One region of the Nitratireductor sp. GCM10026969 genome, then DNA from elsewhere that is predicted to be linked to it. Evidence: predicted binding sites of a transcription regulator. Region 1 holds the regulator's gene; the other holds the start of a gene.
The links. Region 1 encodes HrcA, which represses chaperone genes, less so after heat shock. Its sites were predicted from a motif close to GTTAGCACTCNCNNNNNGNGAGTGCTAAC; they were not measured.

Region 1 (8,332 bases):
CCCCGCCCGCTTTCATCCCCAAAACCGCGAGTCGATCGGCCGCTTTCAGTATCTCCCCTTCGGCGCCGGCCCGCGCGTTTGCATCGGCGCCGGCTTCGCCATGCAGGAAGCCGTGATTGCCATGGCGGTGCTCATGTCGCGCTACCGCTTCGACCTTTTGCCTGAAACGAATCCATGGCCGGTGCAGAAGCTTACGACACAACCGCAAGGTGGCCTGCCCATGCGGGTAAGCCGGCGATAAGGCGATCAGCGACAGGGCGTGTAGATATTCTCGACATGCACCGGCCAGCGCCGCGGCAGCACCGCTATCAGATCATAGCGCACGCTCAGCCGCCCGAAATCGGGCTGGCGCGCAAGCCAGAGGTCGGCGGCCCCGTCGATGCGCTTCTGCGCAAACGGTCCCACGGCTTCCATCGCCTGTTCGAGTGTCGGCCGCGCCTTCACCTCGACGATGGCGACAAGCCGGCCGCGCCGGGCGATCAGGTCGATCTCGCCGAGCGGGGTGCGGAAACGGCGCGCCACGATGCGGTAGCCCTTGAGCATCAGCGCCAGCGCGGCGAGCCATTCGCCACGATGGCCTTTCCTATAGGCGCGTCGCCGCTTCTCGAGTGCGTCAGCCATCGTCGCCGGCCTTCTTGAGCGCCAGCAGCCGCTGATAGAGATCGGATTTCTTCGTCCCGGTCATGCGCGCCGCCTCGCCGGCCGCCTTGGACGCCGCCATCTCGGTGGAGAGCGCCAGGAGCAGGCGGTCGGTCTCGTCGGCGTCCCTCGGCGCTTCCAGCGGCGGGGCCACGCACACCACCACCTCGCCGCGCGGCGCGCCGGCCGCATCGTAATGGGCGGCAAGTTCGATGAGCGTTCCCCGTCGAACCTCCTCGAAGGCCTTGGTCAACTCACGTGCCACCACGGCTTCCCGGTCACCAAGCATTTCGGCCATAGCGGCAAGGCTCGCCGCCAGCCGGCGTGGCGATTCGAAGAAGACAAGTACGGAGGAAACCGTGGCGAGCGCCTCCAGCCGGCTTCTGCGTTGCCCCGCTTTGGCAGATAAGAAGCCGGCAAATAAAAATGAATCCGTCGGAAGTCCGGATGCCGTCAGCGCCGCCAGCACGGCGGAAGGACCGGGCACCGGCACCACGCGCACGCCCTTTTCCTGCGCCGCCCGGACCAGCCGGAAGCCCGGATCGGAGACGAGCGGCGTGCCGGCGTCGCTGGCGAGCGCGACACTTTTGCCTTCCGCGATCGCCGCGATCAGCCCCGGTGCGGCCTGGGCTTCGTTATGCTCGTGATAGGCCCTCATGCGCCGGCGGATGCCGTAGCGCTCCAGAAGCACGCGGGTGACCCGCGTGTCCTCGCATGCCAGTATGTCGGCGGCGGCGAGCGTTTCCAGCGCGCGCAGCGTGATGTCGGAAAGATTGCCGATCGGCGTGGCGACGAGATAGAGCGCCGGCTCCAGCGGCGGCGCCGCGATCTCCGCGCCGCCGATGACGAAACGCCCCTGCCTGCCGGATTCCTCGATTTTCACGCCTCACCTTCTTTGCGGCAATTGCGCACCGCGCCCCCAACGTCTTTGACATGGCGGACGGGCGGTTGCAAATTCCGCGCCTTCGGATGCGAAGACAGGGGGCGGACAGGTGAGCTTTTTCAAGGGCGGGTTCTCACGGGCGGTCTTGGCCCTCCTCTTGGCGGCCATTCTGACCGCGTGCGGCATGCAGCACGTCCCGTCCGGGTTGCCCGTGCCGCAGCCGGGCATCGATCCCGGATCCCGGCTGCCGCAGGCCGTGCAGGGTGAAACCATCGGCAATGGCGAGACACGGCTTGCGCTTCTCCTGCCGCTCAGCGGTGACGGCAACGGCGCCCGCGTGGCGGCCGAACTGAGAAACGCCGCACAGATGGCGGTGGACGACGCCGGCGCCGATTCGCTCCAGATCGTCGTCAAGGATACGGCGGGAAGGGAAGCCGGAGCCGCTGCCGCCGCACAAAGCGCGGCGGCCGAAGGTGCAGCACTGGTGCTGGGGCCGCTCTTTGCGCCCAATGTGCGTCAGGTCGCCTCGGTCCTCTCCCCCCAGCGTATCCCGGTCATGGCCTTTTCATCGGACCGAAGGGTGGCCGCGCCCGGCGTCTACCTCAATTCCTATCTGCCCGGCGGGCTTGTCGATCGGATCCTGACCTATGCCGTCGGGCAGGGATTTACGAGAGTGGTCGCCGTCGTGCCGAACGGCGCGGCCGGCGACCTTGCCGAGACGGAGGCGCGCCGCACCTTGCAGGGCCGTGGCGGCGAACTGGTGGCGCTTGCCCGCTACGACTATGACGGCGCCTCGCTCCAGGCAGCGGTGCGGGAGGTGGCGGTGGCGGTCGATCAGGCGGACGCCGTCTTCCTGCCCGACGGCGGCAACACTCCCGGCGCCGTCGCGTCCACGCTCACGTCCCTGGGCGTCGACCTTTCCGGCAAGAAGCTGCTCGGCACCGGGCAGTGGGCAAGCGCCGACCTTTCCGATCCGTCCCTTCAGGGTGCCTGGTTCGCCGACACCGACCACGCGCGGCTGGAGGCATACAAGCGCAAATACGCGCAACGCTTCGGCGCCGAGCCGTCTGTCACCTCGGCGCTCGCCTATGATGCGGTCATTCTCGCGGCACGCCTGGCCCGGCAGGGCGGTGCGGCCGCCTTCACCCCGGCCAATCTGCAGGTCACAACCGGTTATGCCGGCTATACCGGCACCTTTCGCTTCCGCGCCGACGGCACGACGCAACGCAATTATGCGGTCTACGAGGTGGCCGACGGCCAAGCCCGTCTCTTGAGCCCCGCATCGGGGAATTTCGCCGGGTTCTGAAGGCGTTCGGGCGGAAGGAAAAATCCCGGCGTCACCGCGCGAGGTCGGCCACCAGTGCGTCGAGCACCGCCATGCCCGCCGGCGTCGCCCTCAGGCGGGAATTGCCGACCGGCGCGACCAGCCCTTCCGCGCGCAGGAGCGTCACGCGTTCGGGCGCCAGCGCGCGGCCGGAAAGCTGTGCATAACGTTGAAGGTCGATCCCTTCGGCAAGCCGCAGCCCCATCAGCAGGAACTCGTCCGCCTCTTCCGTGCGCGACAGCACCTCGCCGCCCGTCACGCCGGTGTTCTTCCGTTCCACCAGGTCCAGCCAGGTTTCCGGATGCCTCTCGGTGAAGGTGACGATGCGCCGGCCGTTCTCGACGAAGCGCCCGTGCGCCCCCGGCCCTGCGCCGACATATTCCCCGTAGCGCCAGTAGATCAGGTTGTGCCGGCTCTCCGCTCCAGGCCGGGCGTGGTTGGAGATTTCGTAGGCCGGCAGGCCGCGGGCCGCCGTCACCTCCTGAGTCGCCTCGTAGAGGTCGGCGGCGCGGTCCGCATCCGGTACCGCCAGCCTGCCCGCCTTGTGCAGCGCGTAGAACGGCGTGCCCTCCTCGAGGGTGAGCTGATAGAGCGACAGGTGGTCGGCCGCGTGGCCGATGGCGCTCTCGAGCTCCGCCCGCCAGGCCTCGACCGTTTGCCCGGGCCGGGCATAGATGAGGTCGAAGGAGAGGCGCGGAAAGATCTCGCGGGCAAGGCGCACGGCGGCAAGCGCCTCCTCGACCGTATGCAGCCGTCCGAGGAAGCGCAGGTCGCGGTCGTCCAAGGCCTGCACGCCGAGCGAGACGCGGTCGACCCCGGCGGCGCGATAGCCGCGGAAGCGCTCCGCTTCCACCGAGGAGGGGTTGGCCTCCAGGGTGATTTCCACGCCGTCCGGCACGGTCCAGTGCGCCGCCACCGCTTCGAGGATCGCGCCGACCGTTTCCGGCGCCATCAGGGACGGTGTGCCGCCGCCCAGAAAGATGCTGGAGACGGTGCGCGGGCCGGTGCGTTCGCGCATGGCGGCAAGCTCGCGTCGAAAGGCGGCGGCGAAGCGCTGTTGGTCCACCGGCTGGTGGCGCACATGGCTGTTGAAGTCGCAGTAGGGGCACTTGGCCGCGCAGAACGGCCAGTGCACGTAGACGCCGAAGCCGGGGCCGTCCGCCAGGCCCTGTGTCATGCAACCCCCAGCCGCGCCCGGGCGAAGGTCCTGAACGCCCGCGCACGATGCGACAGCGCTTCTTCATGCCCCGGCTTCCAGCCGTGCTTTTCCTCGGCGGTCATTTCGCCGAAAGTCCGTTCATGACCGTCAGGCTGGAAGACGGGATCGTAGCCGAAGCCGAGGTTCCCGCGCGGCGGCCAGATGAGGTGGCCTGGCGCCTCGCCGCGGTAATATTCCGCCTCGCCATCGGGAAAGCACAGGCACAGGACCGCCACGAAGCGTGCCCGCCGCTCGTCCGGCGTCGACGCGCCTTTTTCCCGCAACAGCTTCTCCACCTTCTCCATTGCGACGTAAAAATCGCGGCTGCCGTCGGAAAGGGTCGCCCAGTCGGCCGTGTGGACGCCCGGCCGGCCGTCCAGCGCCTCGGCACACATGCCCGAATCGTCGGAAAGGGCCGGCAGCCCGGTCGCCTTGGCGGCGGCGAAGGCCTTGATATAGGCGTTTTCCTCGAAGGTGGTGCCGGTTTCCTCCGGCTCCGGCAGACCCAGCTCCCCGGCCGAATGCACCTCGTAGCCGAAGGGCGCCAGGAGCCCGTCGAACTCGCCGAGCTTGCCCGCATTGTGGCTGGCCAGAACGAATCTCCTGCCGTCGATCGCTCTCACGAGATCCCCCAGATGCGCGGTTCGGCGAATTCCAGCGAGTTGCCGAACGGGTCGCGAAAATAGATGGAACGGCCCCCTTTCGGCCATTCGAAATCGGCCTCGATGGCGATGCCTTGCGCCTCGAGATGCTTTCTCCAGGCTTCGATCTCCTTGGCGCCGGCCGAAAAGCACAGGTGTCCCGGACCGCGCGCGCCGTGCGGCGGCACCGGAAGCCGCGCATCGGGCGGCGGCGGAATTTCCGTGGCATCGGGGTCGAACAGAAGGACCACCGCATTCCCGCAGCGGAAGAAGACGTGCCGCCCTTCAACCTTCGTTATGCGTTCCAGGCCGAGTATATCGCCGTAGAAGCGCTCGGCCTCCTCAAGGTCGTTCACATACAGCGCCGCTTCGAGTATGCCCGCCGGCTTCATCGCAAATGCCTCTAGGAAACCGCCATCTTCTGCAGTTCGACCAGCCGGGTAACGCCCTTGCGGGCAAGTCCCAGGAGTTGCATGAACTCGTCCTCCGAGAACGGCGTCCCCTCGGCCGTTCCCTGGATCTCGACGATGCCGCCCTTGCCGGTCATGACGAAATTGGCGTCCGTCTCCGCCGCCGAATCCTCGGCATAATCGAGGTCGAGCACCGGCTGGCCGCCGAAAATCCCGCAGGAGATCGCAGCCACGTGGTCCTTGAGGACGCGTTCGAGCGTGATCATCTGCCGTGTCTGCATCCAGGACAGGCAATCGTGGAGCGCGACGAAGCCGCCGGTGATCGCCGCCGTGCGCGTGCCGCCGTCAGCCTGGAGCACGTCGCAATCGACCGTGATCTGCATCTCGCCCAGCGCCTGCAGATCCACAACCGAGCGCAGGCTGCGGCCCACCAGGCGCTGGATCTCCAGCGTGCGGCCGCCCTGCTTTCCGGATGCCGCCTCGCGGCGCATGCGATCGCCCGTCGAGCGCGGCAGCATGCCGTATTCCGCCGTTACCCAGCCCTTGCCCGAGTTGCGCAGCCAGGAGGGCACCCTTTCTTCCAGGCTGGCGGTGCACAGGACCTGCGTGTCGCCGAACCTGACGAGGCAAGAACCCTCCGCATGCCTGGAGATGCCGCGTTCGAAGCTCACGGCGCGCATTTCGTCGGGTTGCCGTCGTGATGGTCGCATGGGTGTCGCTCTCCGGCTTTTGGCTTGATGGCTGGTCGCTCGTGCGCGGCTTTTAGCTTTCCAGGCGGCGCGACGCAAAGGAAAACGGGAATGGGCATGCGCCGTCGCGGCAGTTGTGTTCGTCCCGCCCCTGCTTATATTTCGGGAAGGAGGCAGAGACGCATGACCAAGCCAGTCACGGATCAGAACCTTCAATCCATGGATGCGCGATCGCGCGACATCTTCCGTCTTCTCGTCGAGACCTATCTGCGCGAGGGCGAGCCGGTCGGCTCGCGCAATCTTTCGCGCCTTTTGTCGACGCAGCTTTCGCCGGCCACCGTGCGCAACGTGATGAGCGACCTTGAACAGTTGGGTCTCATCTATGCCCCGCATATCTCGTCCGGCCGCCTGCCGACCCAGCAGGGGCTGCGCTTCTTCGTCGACGCCTTCATGGAGATCGGTGACCTGTCGGAAGAAGAACGGCAGGTGATCGAGGCGCAGGTCAGGGCCGCCGGCAATGGCCAGTCGCTCGAACACATGCTGACCGAGGCCAGCCAGATGCTTTCCGGCCTCTCCCGTGGCGCCGGCGTTGTGCTGGCGGCCAAGACCGAGGCGCCGCTGAAGCATATCGAATTCATCCAGCTCGAACCGACCAAGGCGCTCGCGGTGCTGGTCTCGCAGAACGGAGAGGTGGAAAACCGTGTTCTCGATCTGCCGGCCGGCGTGACCGCGTCGCAGCTCGTCGAGGCCTCGAACTTCCTGAACGCGCATATTCGCGGCCGCACGCTCGCCGAGGCGCGCAACGAGGTCGAGCGGCTCAAGGAGGAGACCCGCGCCGCCCTGGATTCGCTGTCCCAGTCGCTGGTCGAGCAGGGCCTGGCGGTTTGGGCCGGTCAGGACAGCGACGTACCTGCGCGACTCATCGTGCGCGGCCGGGCGAACCTGCTCGAAAACGTCACCGCCCAGGCCGATATCGAACTCCTGCGCCATCTCTTCCAAGACCTGGAGACCAAGGAGGGCCTGATCCAGCTTCTGGAGCTGGCCGAGGAAGGGCACGGCGTGCGCATTTTCATCGGCTCGGAGAACAAGCTCTTTTCACTCTCCGGCTCGTCGCTGATTGTTGCGCCCTATCACGACCAGGAATCGCGGGTCATCGGCGCGCTCGGCATCATCGGCCCGACGCGGCTCAACTATGCGCGCATCGTGCCGATGGTCGACTATACGGCCCAGCTCGTGGGCCGGCTTTTGCGTTAAGCACGGGGGAGGGGACGTGTTCGGCCTGATTGGAAAGATGCGCGCCCAGCCGGGCAGGCGCGTGGCGCTCATCGCGCTCCTGCTCGACTCGAGCGGCGAGATGCCCGGCTGCCTCAGCTATGTGATCGCCGGCGACGAGCAGGACGAGGACGCGATCTGGATCACGGAGGTTTGGGAGAGCGAAGAAAGCCACAAGGCCGCGCTCTCCCTGCCCGGGGTGCGCGCCGCGATCGAGGAGGCCCGGCCCCTGATCGCCGGCTTCGAAATGCATATCCGCACCGTTCCCATGGGAGGGACGGGACTTCCGCCCGCGCCCCGCGGTTCTTAGCAGCCCCTTGATTTCGCGGTCCCGAACCTCGATATCCGGCCCGACTATCGCAAGGATAACCGCAAGACGGACAGGCAATGAGTACACACCCCAAGGACGACAACGCACCGCAGAACGAAAACCCCGAGGAAGAGGTTGTCCAGGCCGAGGCCGAGGCGGCGCCCGCGGAGGGCGAGGGCAACGAGGCCGGCGTGTCGGAAGAGGATGTCCTCGTGCGCCTGGCCCAGGAGAACGAAGAATTGAAAGAGCGCGCGATGCGGCTTGCCGCGGAAATGGAGAATCTCCGCAAGCGCACCCAGCGCGATGTCGTCGACGCCCGCAATTTCGGCATCGCCAACTTCGCTCGCGACATGCTGACGGTCTCGGACAATCTCCAGCGCGCGCTCGAAGCGGTGCCGGCGGAAGCCCGCGAGAATGCGGAGCCCGGCCTCAAGGCGCTGATAGAGGGCGTCGAGATGACCGAGCGCGCCATGCTGTCGACGCTAGAGCGCCACGGCGTCAAGCGCATCGACCCCCAGGGCGAAAAATTCGACCCGCATTTCCACCAGGCCATGTTCGAGGTCCCGAATCCGGAGGTTCCGGCCAATACGGTGGTGCAGGTGGTGCAGACCGGCTATGTGATCGCAGATCGCGTTCTGCGGCCGGCCATGGTGGGTGTTGCCAAAGGCGGCCCGAAGGGGGAGGCCGCAAATGACCAGCCTGCCAACGGCGAAGACGGTGTTACCGATACCAATGCCCGAGATTCGGCGTCTTAGGCAAGACCGCAGGTGTTGCCCGCTTTCGGCCAACGTGTGATCGCCCCCGGCGTCCGTTCCCTCGCGTCATCCCGGAAGCCCGAAGGGCTATCCGGGACCCATTGGTCAGAACATTATCGAGAACGGCCCGGTTCTCGATGATGCTGTCTCAGAACCGGGAGCGTTTTCTGTGGAAAACGGCCGCGCCTCTCAATGGGGCCCGGCTCGGCGC
Region 2 (8,332 bases), on a different contig from region 1:
ACGAGTGTGAATAAAATCGGCAGGAACGCAGGGATCGCGACGGCAACAAGGAGAAGCAAAGTTCCCGTCACCGCGGCTGGCAGCGGCATCAGCCATGTGAGCCCCAGAGCCAGGAGCGTGAACGGCGCCAGCAGTGACCGCCTCAGATTGTCCAGCATCTTCCCACGGCCGACGGAGGGAAGCCCAAGATGTCCGCTGCGCAGTCCCGTTACCCAGGGAAGAAGTTGCCAGTCGCCACGAGTCCAGCGATGCTGGCGTTTGGCGGCAACGTCGTATCGGGACGGAAATTCCTCGATCACCTCGACATCGGAAGCGAGACCGGCGCGGGCGAACACGCCCTCGAAGAGGTCGTGGCTGAGCATGGTGTTCTCCGGCACGCGGCCGGCAAGGGACGCCTCGAAGGCGTCGACATCGTATATGCCCTTGCCGGTATAGGTGCCTTCGCCGAAGAGATCCTGATACACGTCCGATGCGGCAGCCGCGTAGGGGTCGATGCCGCCGGGGGCCGAGAAAACGCGCTGATAGAAGGATCCTTCGCGGCCGACCGGAAGCGAGGGGGTGACACGCGGCTGGAGAACGCCGTAGCCGTCGACGACACGCTGCTCGGCTTCGCTGAAGCGCGGCCGATTGAGCGGATGCGCCATCTTGCCGATCAGGCGGTGCGCCGCATCGCGCGGCAGCCGCGTGTCGGCGTCCAGCGTGATGACGTAGCGCACATCGGCCGGCACCTGCGGCGGCCGTCCGCCTATGGGCATGAAGGTGGTGTCATCGGCGCCGCGCAGGAGCCGGTTGAGTTCGTGCAGCTTTCCGCGCTTGCGTTCCCAGCCCATCCACTTGCCTTCGCCCGCGTTGAAGATGCGGCGCCGATGCAGGAGGAGGAAGCGGTTTCCGCTTGGGGCGGGTTCGTGACGCCGGTTCAATCGAGCGATCGCCTCGGCGGCGCTATCGAGCAGTCGGGCATCTCCCTCCATGACTTCCTGATCCGCATCGAGCCCGTCCGTAAGGAGGGCGAAGACGAGGTCACCGCCGACGCCGGAAAGGTGGTGAACCTCGAGGCGCTCCACTTGCTCCAGAAGGTCCACTTCACTGGTAAGAAGCGTCGGCACGGCGACGAGCGTCCGCATGGATTCCGGAACGCCCTGCTTGAGTGAGAGACCGGGCAGGATCGTCGCGCCGAAACTCCAGGTCATCGCACGGTTGACGAGGGAGGTCGCAACCTCGGTCGCGGGGAGAAATCCGATCAAGGCGAACAGTACGAGCCAGATGGTGTCGAGATCGGAGCGCGAAAGCGCCCACAGGGCGACGGTCAGCACCATCGCCGTGACAAGCAGGATCAACCCGATATAGCCGCCAATGCCAAGTCGCGTGTTGAAGCGGCTGATCCGCAGCCGCGGCGGTGGCCGGAACCGGATCGCGCACTCAAGTGCCGCGCGGCCTTGCGCAATCAGGTGATAGCCCGGGTCGCCGGCACGCTCCGCGCCTGGTGTACCGTCCGCTTCGGCATCTGCTTGGCGCGCGGCGTCAAGCGCAATGTCCGAAACCTCGAGCTCAGAGAGCGAGGAGCCGCGGGCCAGTTGCTCGATCGCGTTCCTGTAAAGGTCGCGGGTCGGAAAATCCATGTCGGCAAAGGCGCTTCCCGCCCGCAGCCGCTCGTCGACCAGGCTCACGCTCTCGAAAAGCTCCGCCCAGTCGATGTCGGAAATCAGCCGGATGCTGGTGATGATGTTGCGCACGGTGACATTGGAGGCGCCCTGCCTTTGCTGGGCGTGCTGCACCACGGCGTCGACCGACACGCCCTGGAGAACAAGGCGCTCCTCCAGCCAACCGAGCGCCGGCGTTGTTTCGGGATCCTGATTCCGCAACTGTTTGGCCAGTTGCGCAGCAAAGAGTTCAGACAACGGCTCCGGTGAGCGCGAGGCGATATCCGTCTCGAGCGCGGTCTTGCCGCAGTTCGATGCAAGAAGCCGCCCGGCAAGCGCCGCCGCATCCGCGCGCGCCGCGCGGCCCACGGTCATCTGATCTGCCAGCCGGCGCAGGTTCTCGATGAGGACAATGCGCAGGGTGATCGCTACTGCCCACAGCTCGCCGATCGTCAGGGGCTGAACCCGCTGATAGGCCACCAGAAACCGCCGCAGCCTCTCTCGATCGAAAAGGCTGTCGGTATGTGCGACAAAGGCCCAGGCGAGCCCGAGAACCCTCGGATAGCCCGCAAGTGGTCCTTCGCTCAGCTTTGGCAACTGGCGATAATAGCCGGGAGGAAGGTCGTTCCTGATCTCGCGAATCTGCTCTTCGACCAGATGATAATTGTCCAGAAGCCATTCAGCGGCAGGGACCACACCCCGGCCGCTCTCCAATTCCGCGGCACTCGCCCGATAGGCGGCGAGCAAAACGGCGGCATTGTCGTTCAGCCTCGTGTGCAGGGGTAGGACGGCTGGAGGCCGGTTGCTCACCGGTTGCGCGACAGCGAGGCTTTCCGCGTGCTGCTCGAGCCGCTCCACGCTGAAAAGCTCCTCCCTCACCGGCGCCACATCGTTCCATGGCGATGATGAGGAGCGAAGCCCCAGAAAATTAAGGATCGATTTCAAGAAGGGCCTTTCCAGCCTGCGCGCTACTCGCGCTGAACAAGCTGATTTGTTGAAACCCCGGCCCTTATTCAGACAGAGGCAGAGTCCTGGCGCGATCGATAATCGCGGCAACTGAGTCCGACCGTCAGTGCCGCCACTCCGTCTGCGGCGGCAGGTCGCCGGCAACGTCCACGTGAGCGGCGTCGCTGGCCTCAGGCAGGTGCTTATCGGAGAAGCGGAGAGTCAGCAGCCGCCCCTTATCGGTCAGGAACTGCAGATCCTCGCGGCCGAATACCTGCCGCAGCGTGTCGGGAAGCATCCGGATTTCGCCGCTGCCGATCACTTCGCCCGGCTTCCGCAGGAAGCCGTCAAAATCATAGTCCGCGCGGCCAAGTGTCTTGTCTCCGCACTTCAGGAGGCCGGTACCGTGGATTCCACCAAGGTGCTGCACGAACGGCTACTCCCCGACAGTCCGGCTTGCGAGCGCATCCGCGTCCAATGCCGCCGCCAGTTCCTCCGGGTCGACCTCCACCGTCTGATGTCGGCTGCTTGTCACGGAAATCGCCGGAGTTTGCAGCGCCGTGGCTGTGCGCCGGTAGGCGAGAAAGGAAAGACCGAAGATTTCTTCCTCGTCGACCAACAGGCGATAGGTTCCTGCCGGCTGCCGAGCGTCAAAGGCGCTCAGCATGAATGGTCGCTTGAACGTGATCTCTGTATGCGTGGTGCGAACGGTCATAGCAGAATCCAATCTTTAACTCCCATCCGGGGTGAGCCAGGGGAGTCCCGGCTTAACGAAAGTCCGCCGCCGTCAGCACATATTCGGTCTTGCGGGCGTTCCTGTAGATTTCCCGAGCGACATCGTGGATCGTGGTGCGCGCTGCATCGAAGGCGGCCAGATAATGCGCTTCGTCGTCGGCTGCGGTGGAGAGCGCGTTGGTCTCGACGGAGAACCGCACCTCGAACATGCCATCATGGCCGATGAAACGGACACGCTCTCTGGTCTCGTCATAGCTGCGGCTTCTATTGGGGAATGTGAGTGTCATGATTGATACCTCATTGGCATTGGGAGGAGAGAAACTGCTGTTCGCCGCCCTGCCGTTTCTGCAAAGGGCGAGCGGCGACAGCGCCGCCTTCATTCACGCAGACGCTGATCTCGCACGCGTCACGGTCCATCGGGCAAGATGGCCGGACTCGACTGCTGCGCAAAATGCTGTTGCTGGCCCGCTGGACCTGAGAGCCGAGTGGCGCCCTCCACCTTCGGTCCTCACTTTGATGTGAGAAGCCACACTCAGGCCGCCAGCGCGACCGCGCAGCCTTCAGCCGCACGGCGGGTGGCGGACGTGTTGCCGGGCATCGTCGCCCAGCCGCCGGCCTCGATGAATTGTCGCTGCCTGTAGGTGCTGTTAAGTGCCTTGAGCTCGACGAGGCGGGCCCTTGAATCGGGGGCCGCGTTGAACCTGTCCACGCATATGAGCGCGGCCAGTTCTCCGCGTGCGACGTCTCCCGCCGTCGATGCCAGCGTGCGCGACGTGCCGCCCGTGACCCAGCCGCCCCAACTGAATCCGACGACCATGGTGGCTACGGCCGTGACGGCGCATGCCCACACGAGTGTCGATTTCGACGGCTGATAGTTGTTCCAGCGTTGGGCGATGGATGTGCTGTTGTTCTGCGTTCCCATGGAATTAATCCTTCCTGGATGTTGCTCCGGCTATGCGCGGTCGTCTCCGACAGGCTTTTCAGGCGCTGCTCAGTAGCCCATCCCGCCCATGCCGTTGGCGCCCGCCATGGCAGGTGCGCCCTTCTGCGGGATCTCGGCGACCATCGCCTCCGTCGTGACAAGAAGCGCTGCGATGGATCCGGCATCCTGCAGGGCCGTGCGAACCACCTTGGCGGGATCGACGATGCCGGCTTCGATCATGTCGACATAAAGTTCGGTTTGTGCGTTGAACCCCGTATTCGGGTCCTTCGCGTCCATCAGCCGGCCGACGACGATCGAGCCTTCGACACCGGAATTGTCGGCGATTTGCCGGACCGGGGCTTCAAGGGCTCTCAGAACGATCGAGATGCCAGCGGACATGTCCGCGTTCGTTCCTTTAAGGCCGGTTAGCGCCGCCTTGGCGCGCAAAAGCGCCACGCCGTCGCCAGGCACGATGCCTTCCTCGACCGCCGCACGGGTGGCATTCAGCGCATCGTCGATGCGGTCTTTCTTTTCCTTGACCTCGGTCTCGGTCGCGCCGCCGACGCGAATAACCGCAACGCCGCCCGCCAGCTTGGCCAGCCGTTCCTGCAGCTTCTCCTTGTCGTAGTCCGAGGTGGTTTCCTCGATCTGCGCCTTGATCTGCTGGATACGGGCCGAAATATCCGCCTTTTCGCCGGCACCGTCGACGACGGTGGTCGTATCCTTCTCGATCAGAACCCGCTTGGCGCGGCCGAGCATATCGAGCGTGACGTTCTCGAGCTTGATGCCGAGATCCTCGGAAACCAGTTGACCGGCCGTCAGCACCGCGATGTCCTCCAGCATGGCCTTGCGGCGATCCCCGAAGCCTGGCGCCTTGACGGCAGCGACCTTCAGGCCGCCGCGCAGCTTGTTGACGACGAGCGTGGCGAGCGCTTCACCCTCCACGTCCTCGGAGATGATCAGGAGCGGCTTGCCCGTCTGGACGACAGCTTCGAGGATCGGCAGCATCGCCTGCAGATTGCCGAGTCTCTTCTCGTGGATGAGGATGTAGGGATCCTCGAGCTCCGCCCGCATCTTCTCGGCGTTGGTGACGAAATAGGGAGAGAGATAGCCGCGGTCGAACTGCATGCCTTCGACAACGTCGAGCTCGGTATCGGCGGCCCGGGCCTCCTCGACCGTGATCACGCCCTCATTGCCGACTTTTTCCATCGCCTTGGCGATCATTTCGCCTATCGAGACATCGCCATTGGCGGCGATCGTGCCGACCTGAGCGATCTCGCCGGAGGATTTGACCTTCTTGGCGCGCGCGGCGATGTCCTTGACGACGGCGTGGACCGCAAGGTCGATGCCGCGCTTCAAGTCCATTGGATTCATGCCGGTCGCCACAAGCCGGGTGCCTTCGCGCAGGATGGACGCGGCAAGTACGGTCGCGGTGGTGGTGCCGTCACCGGCAAGGTCGTTGGTCTTCGAGGCCACTTCGCGCACCATCTGTGCGCCCATGTTCTCGAACTTGTCTTCAAGCTCGATTTCCTTGGCGACGGTGACACCGTCCTTGGTGATGCGCGGCGCGCCATAGGCCTTGTCGATGATGACATTGCGGCCTTTGGGGCCGAGCGTCACCTTGACGGCGTTGTTCAGGAGCTCGACGCCGCGCAGCATCCGCTCGCGCGCATCGATGCCAAACTTGATTTCCTTGGAAGACATGATTTTCTCGATTCGTTCGTTCTTGAAACTGGGCCCGCAGAAATCGCCTGTCAGGCGGCCTTCTCAGCAAGCACCGTCTTTTCGACGATGCCCATAACGTCGGCTTCCTTCATGATCAGCAGATCCTGACCGTCTATGCTGATCTCGGTGCCGGACCATTTGCCGAAGAGAACGGCGTCGCCCGTCTTCACGTCGAGCGGGGTCAGTTTGCCATCTTCGCCGCGAACGCCCGGGCCGACGGCGACCACTTCGCCTTCCTGCGGCTTTTCTTTCGCATTGTCGGGAATAATGATCCCGCCCTTGGATGTATTATTGCCTTCGGCGCGCCGAATGACGACGCGGTCGTGGAGGGGCCGGAATTTCATGAGTGTTCTTTCTGCGGCCGGGTGTAGGGGGCCACGTCCCTTCATATAGGCCTATTGGCAGTCGATTAACAGGAGTGCCAGAAACAATAGTTCAGGGGCGAGGCTCTTCTGATGACGGTCCCGATAACCAGGTTTCTTGGTCGCAGCCTTGTTTTGGACGCCGGACATGCCTATGTAGGGGCGGATCGATCTTGTTTGATGAACTTTGTTATGCGCCACAGCGCTCTGACGATCTTCCCTCTCAAATTCGACCTTGACCGCTTCTCGCGTCATGCGCGGCAAGCATATTCATAATGACTGATTGAAAGGAAATCGTCATGACCGTTGGAACCGTAAAGTTCTTCAATGCTACCAAAGGCTTCGGCTTCATCCAGCCCGATGATGGCGCTGCGGACGTTTTCGTCCACATCTCTGCCGTCGAGCGTGCTGGCATGCGCACCATCGTGGAAGGCCAGAAGCTGAGCTTCGATGTTGTCAAGGACAACCGTTCGGGCAAGAGTGCTGCGGAAAACCTGCAGGCCGCGTAAACTTCGTCTTCGAGACGTGACCACGGATGGACTGGCACGGATCGTCGAGACGAGGAGGAGGTCGGGCTTCTGCCCGGCCTTTTTGCTTTCAGGCCAATCCGTGAGGAGAGCAATGATATGACAGACACCATCACGAGAAACAATCTGTTTCGGCCCGTGCCATCGAAGGCGCAGAGCAAAGCGGATCTGACTGACAGTACGGCGCGCGCGCTCATCAAGGCGGAAGCCGACAGCCGACAAGCCAAGAGCCAAAGACTGAGGCAGGCGCGTCTGGAAATGGAGGCGCGGCAACCTAAACCCGCGCCGACCAAGGCTCGCGCTGCAAAGAAAGCGAAGGGAGTTGCTTCCCGCCGTGCAGTCTGAGTATCCGAAACGACGTGACCATCACCACGCGTCCCGCTGGGCGCAAATGTTAAGTTGGATAGCTTGTGAAAAGTAACTTCGCCGCTGACGACCCCGCTCAGAGGAAGGAGCGCTCCTGGACTGCGGTTCTCGCCCAGTACAAGCAGCCGCACCCGGCCCGCAGCACGCTCGAGATAGCCGTCACGGCCCTGCCTTTTGTCGCGTTGTGGGCCTTGTCGGCGGCCGCCGCCGTGTACGGCCACTGGTGGGGCCTCCTGCTGACGATCCCCGCAGCCGGCTTTCTGGTCCGCCTTTTCATCCTGCAGCATGATTGCGGGCACGGGGCCTTGTTCGCCCACCGCTCCGCCAACGACTGGACGGGCCGGGTCATCGGCGTCTTCACCCTCACGCCCTATGACTATTGGCGTCGCACCCATGCCGTCCATCATGCGACGGCAGGCAATCTCGACAAGCGCGGAATCGGCGACGTCAATACCCTCACGGTGGGGGAGTATCATGCATTGCCCTGGTGGGGCCGCCTGCGCTATCGGCTCTATCGCCATCCCTTGGTAATGTTCGGTTTCGGCCCTGCCTGGCTGTTCATCTGCCAGTATCGGCTGCCCCTCGGCCTTATGCGCGCCGGCGTGCAGCCCTGGACCTCGACGATCGTCACCAATCTCGGCATCGCCCTTCCGGTCGCGAGCCTGATGTGGCTGATGGGGGTCGGTCCCTTTCTCATGGTGCAGGTGCCGATCACCCTCATGGCGGCGACGGCGGGCGTGTGGCTTTTCTATGTTCAGCATCAGTTCGAGGAGACGCACTGGTCCGAGGACGACGACTGGAGCTTCCAGCACGCCGCTCTGCACGGCAGCTCGCATTACGATCTTCCCTTTCCACTGCGCTGGATCACCGGGAATATCGGCATCCACCATGTGCACCACTTGTCGGCCAAGGTGCCGTTTTATCGTCTGCCGGAAGTGCTGCGGGACCATCCCGATCTGCGCGACATAGGCCGCATTACCCTTCTGCAGAGCCTGAGATGCGTCAAACTCGTGCTGTGGGACGATAGTGCCAAACGCCTTGTCTCTTTTCGCGAGGCAAGGGCGGCTTGAGTGCAGTGAACGCGGCATGATCTTGCGTCGTCCATTGACC

Region 2: ACFP9U_RS08350 (co-chaperone GroES) is a predicted target of HrcA. The motif match lies at 6,365-6,393, and genes of this name have one in related genera.

Annotation. Positions count from the first base shown of each region.
Region 1 is NZ_JBHSUM010000059.1:9,472-17,803, forward strand. It holds gene ACFP9U_RS13500 (cytochrome P450) at 1-241, shown strand, start outside; gene ACFP9U_RS13505 (YraN family protein) at 247-621, opposite strand; gene rsmI (16S rRNA (cytidine(1402)-2'-O)-methyltransferase) at 614-1,516, opposite strand; gene ACFP9U_RS13515 (penicillin-binding protein activator) at 1,632-2,828, shown strand; gene hemW (radical SAM family heme chaperone HemW) at 2,860-4,023, opposite strand; gene ACFP9U_RS13525 (non-canonical purine NTP pyrophosphatase) at 4,020-4,667, opposite strand; gene ACFP9U_RS13530 (VOC family protein) at 4,664-5,077, opposite strand; gene rph (ribonuclease PH) at 5,089-5,805, opposite strand; gene hrcA (heat-inducible transcriptional repressor HrcA) at 5,968-7,038, shown strand; gene ACFP9U_RS13545 (putative quinol monooxygenase) at 7,055-7,366, shown strand; gene grpE (nucleotide exchange factor GrpE) at 7,444-8,121, shown strand.
Region 2 is NZ_JBHSUM010000025.1:34,541-42,872, forward strand. It holds gene ACFP9U_RS08320 (GH36-type glycosyl hydrolase domain-containing protein) at 1-2,585, opposite strand, end outside; gene ACFP9U_RS08325 (hypothetical protein) at 2,710-3,015, opposite strand; gene ACFP9U_RS08330 (hypothetical protein) at 3,022-3,300, opposite strand; gene ACFP9U_RS08335 (DUF1488 domain-containing protein) at 3,353-3,607, opposite strand; gene ACFP9U_RS08340 (hypothetical protein) at 3,853-4,242, opposite strand; gene groL (chaperonin GroEL) at 4,312-5,946, opposite strand; gene ACFP9U_RS08350 (co-chaperone GroES) at 5,997-6,311, opposite strand; gene ACFP9U_RS08355 (cold-shock protein) at 6,629-6,838, shown strand; gene ACFP9U_RS08360 (hypothetical protein) at 6,956-7,201, shown strand; gene ACFP9U_RS08365 (fatty acid desaturase) at 7,267-8,292, shown strand.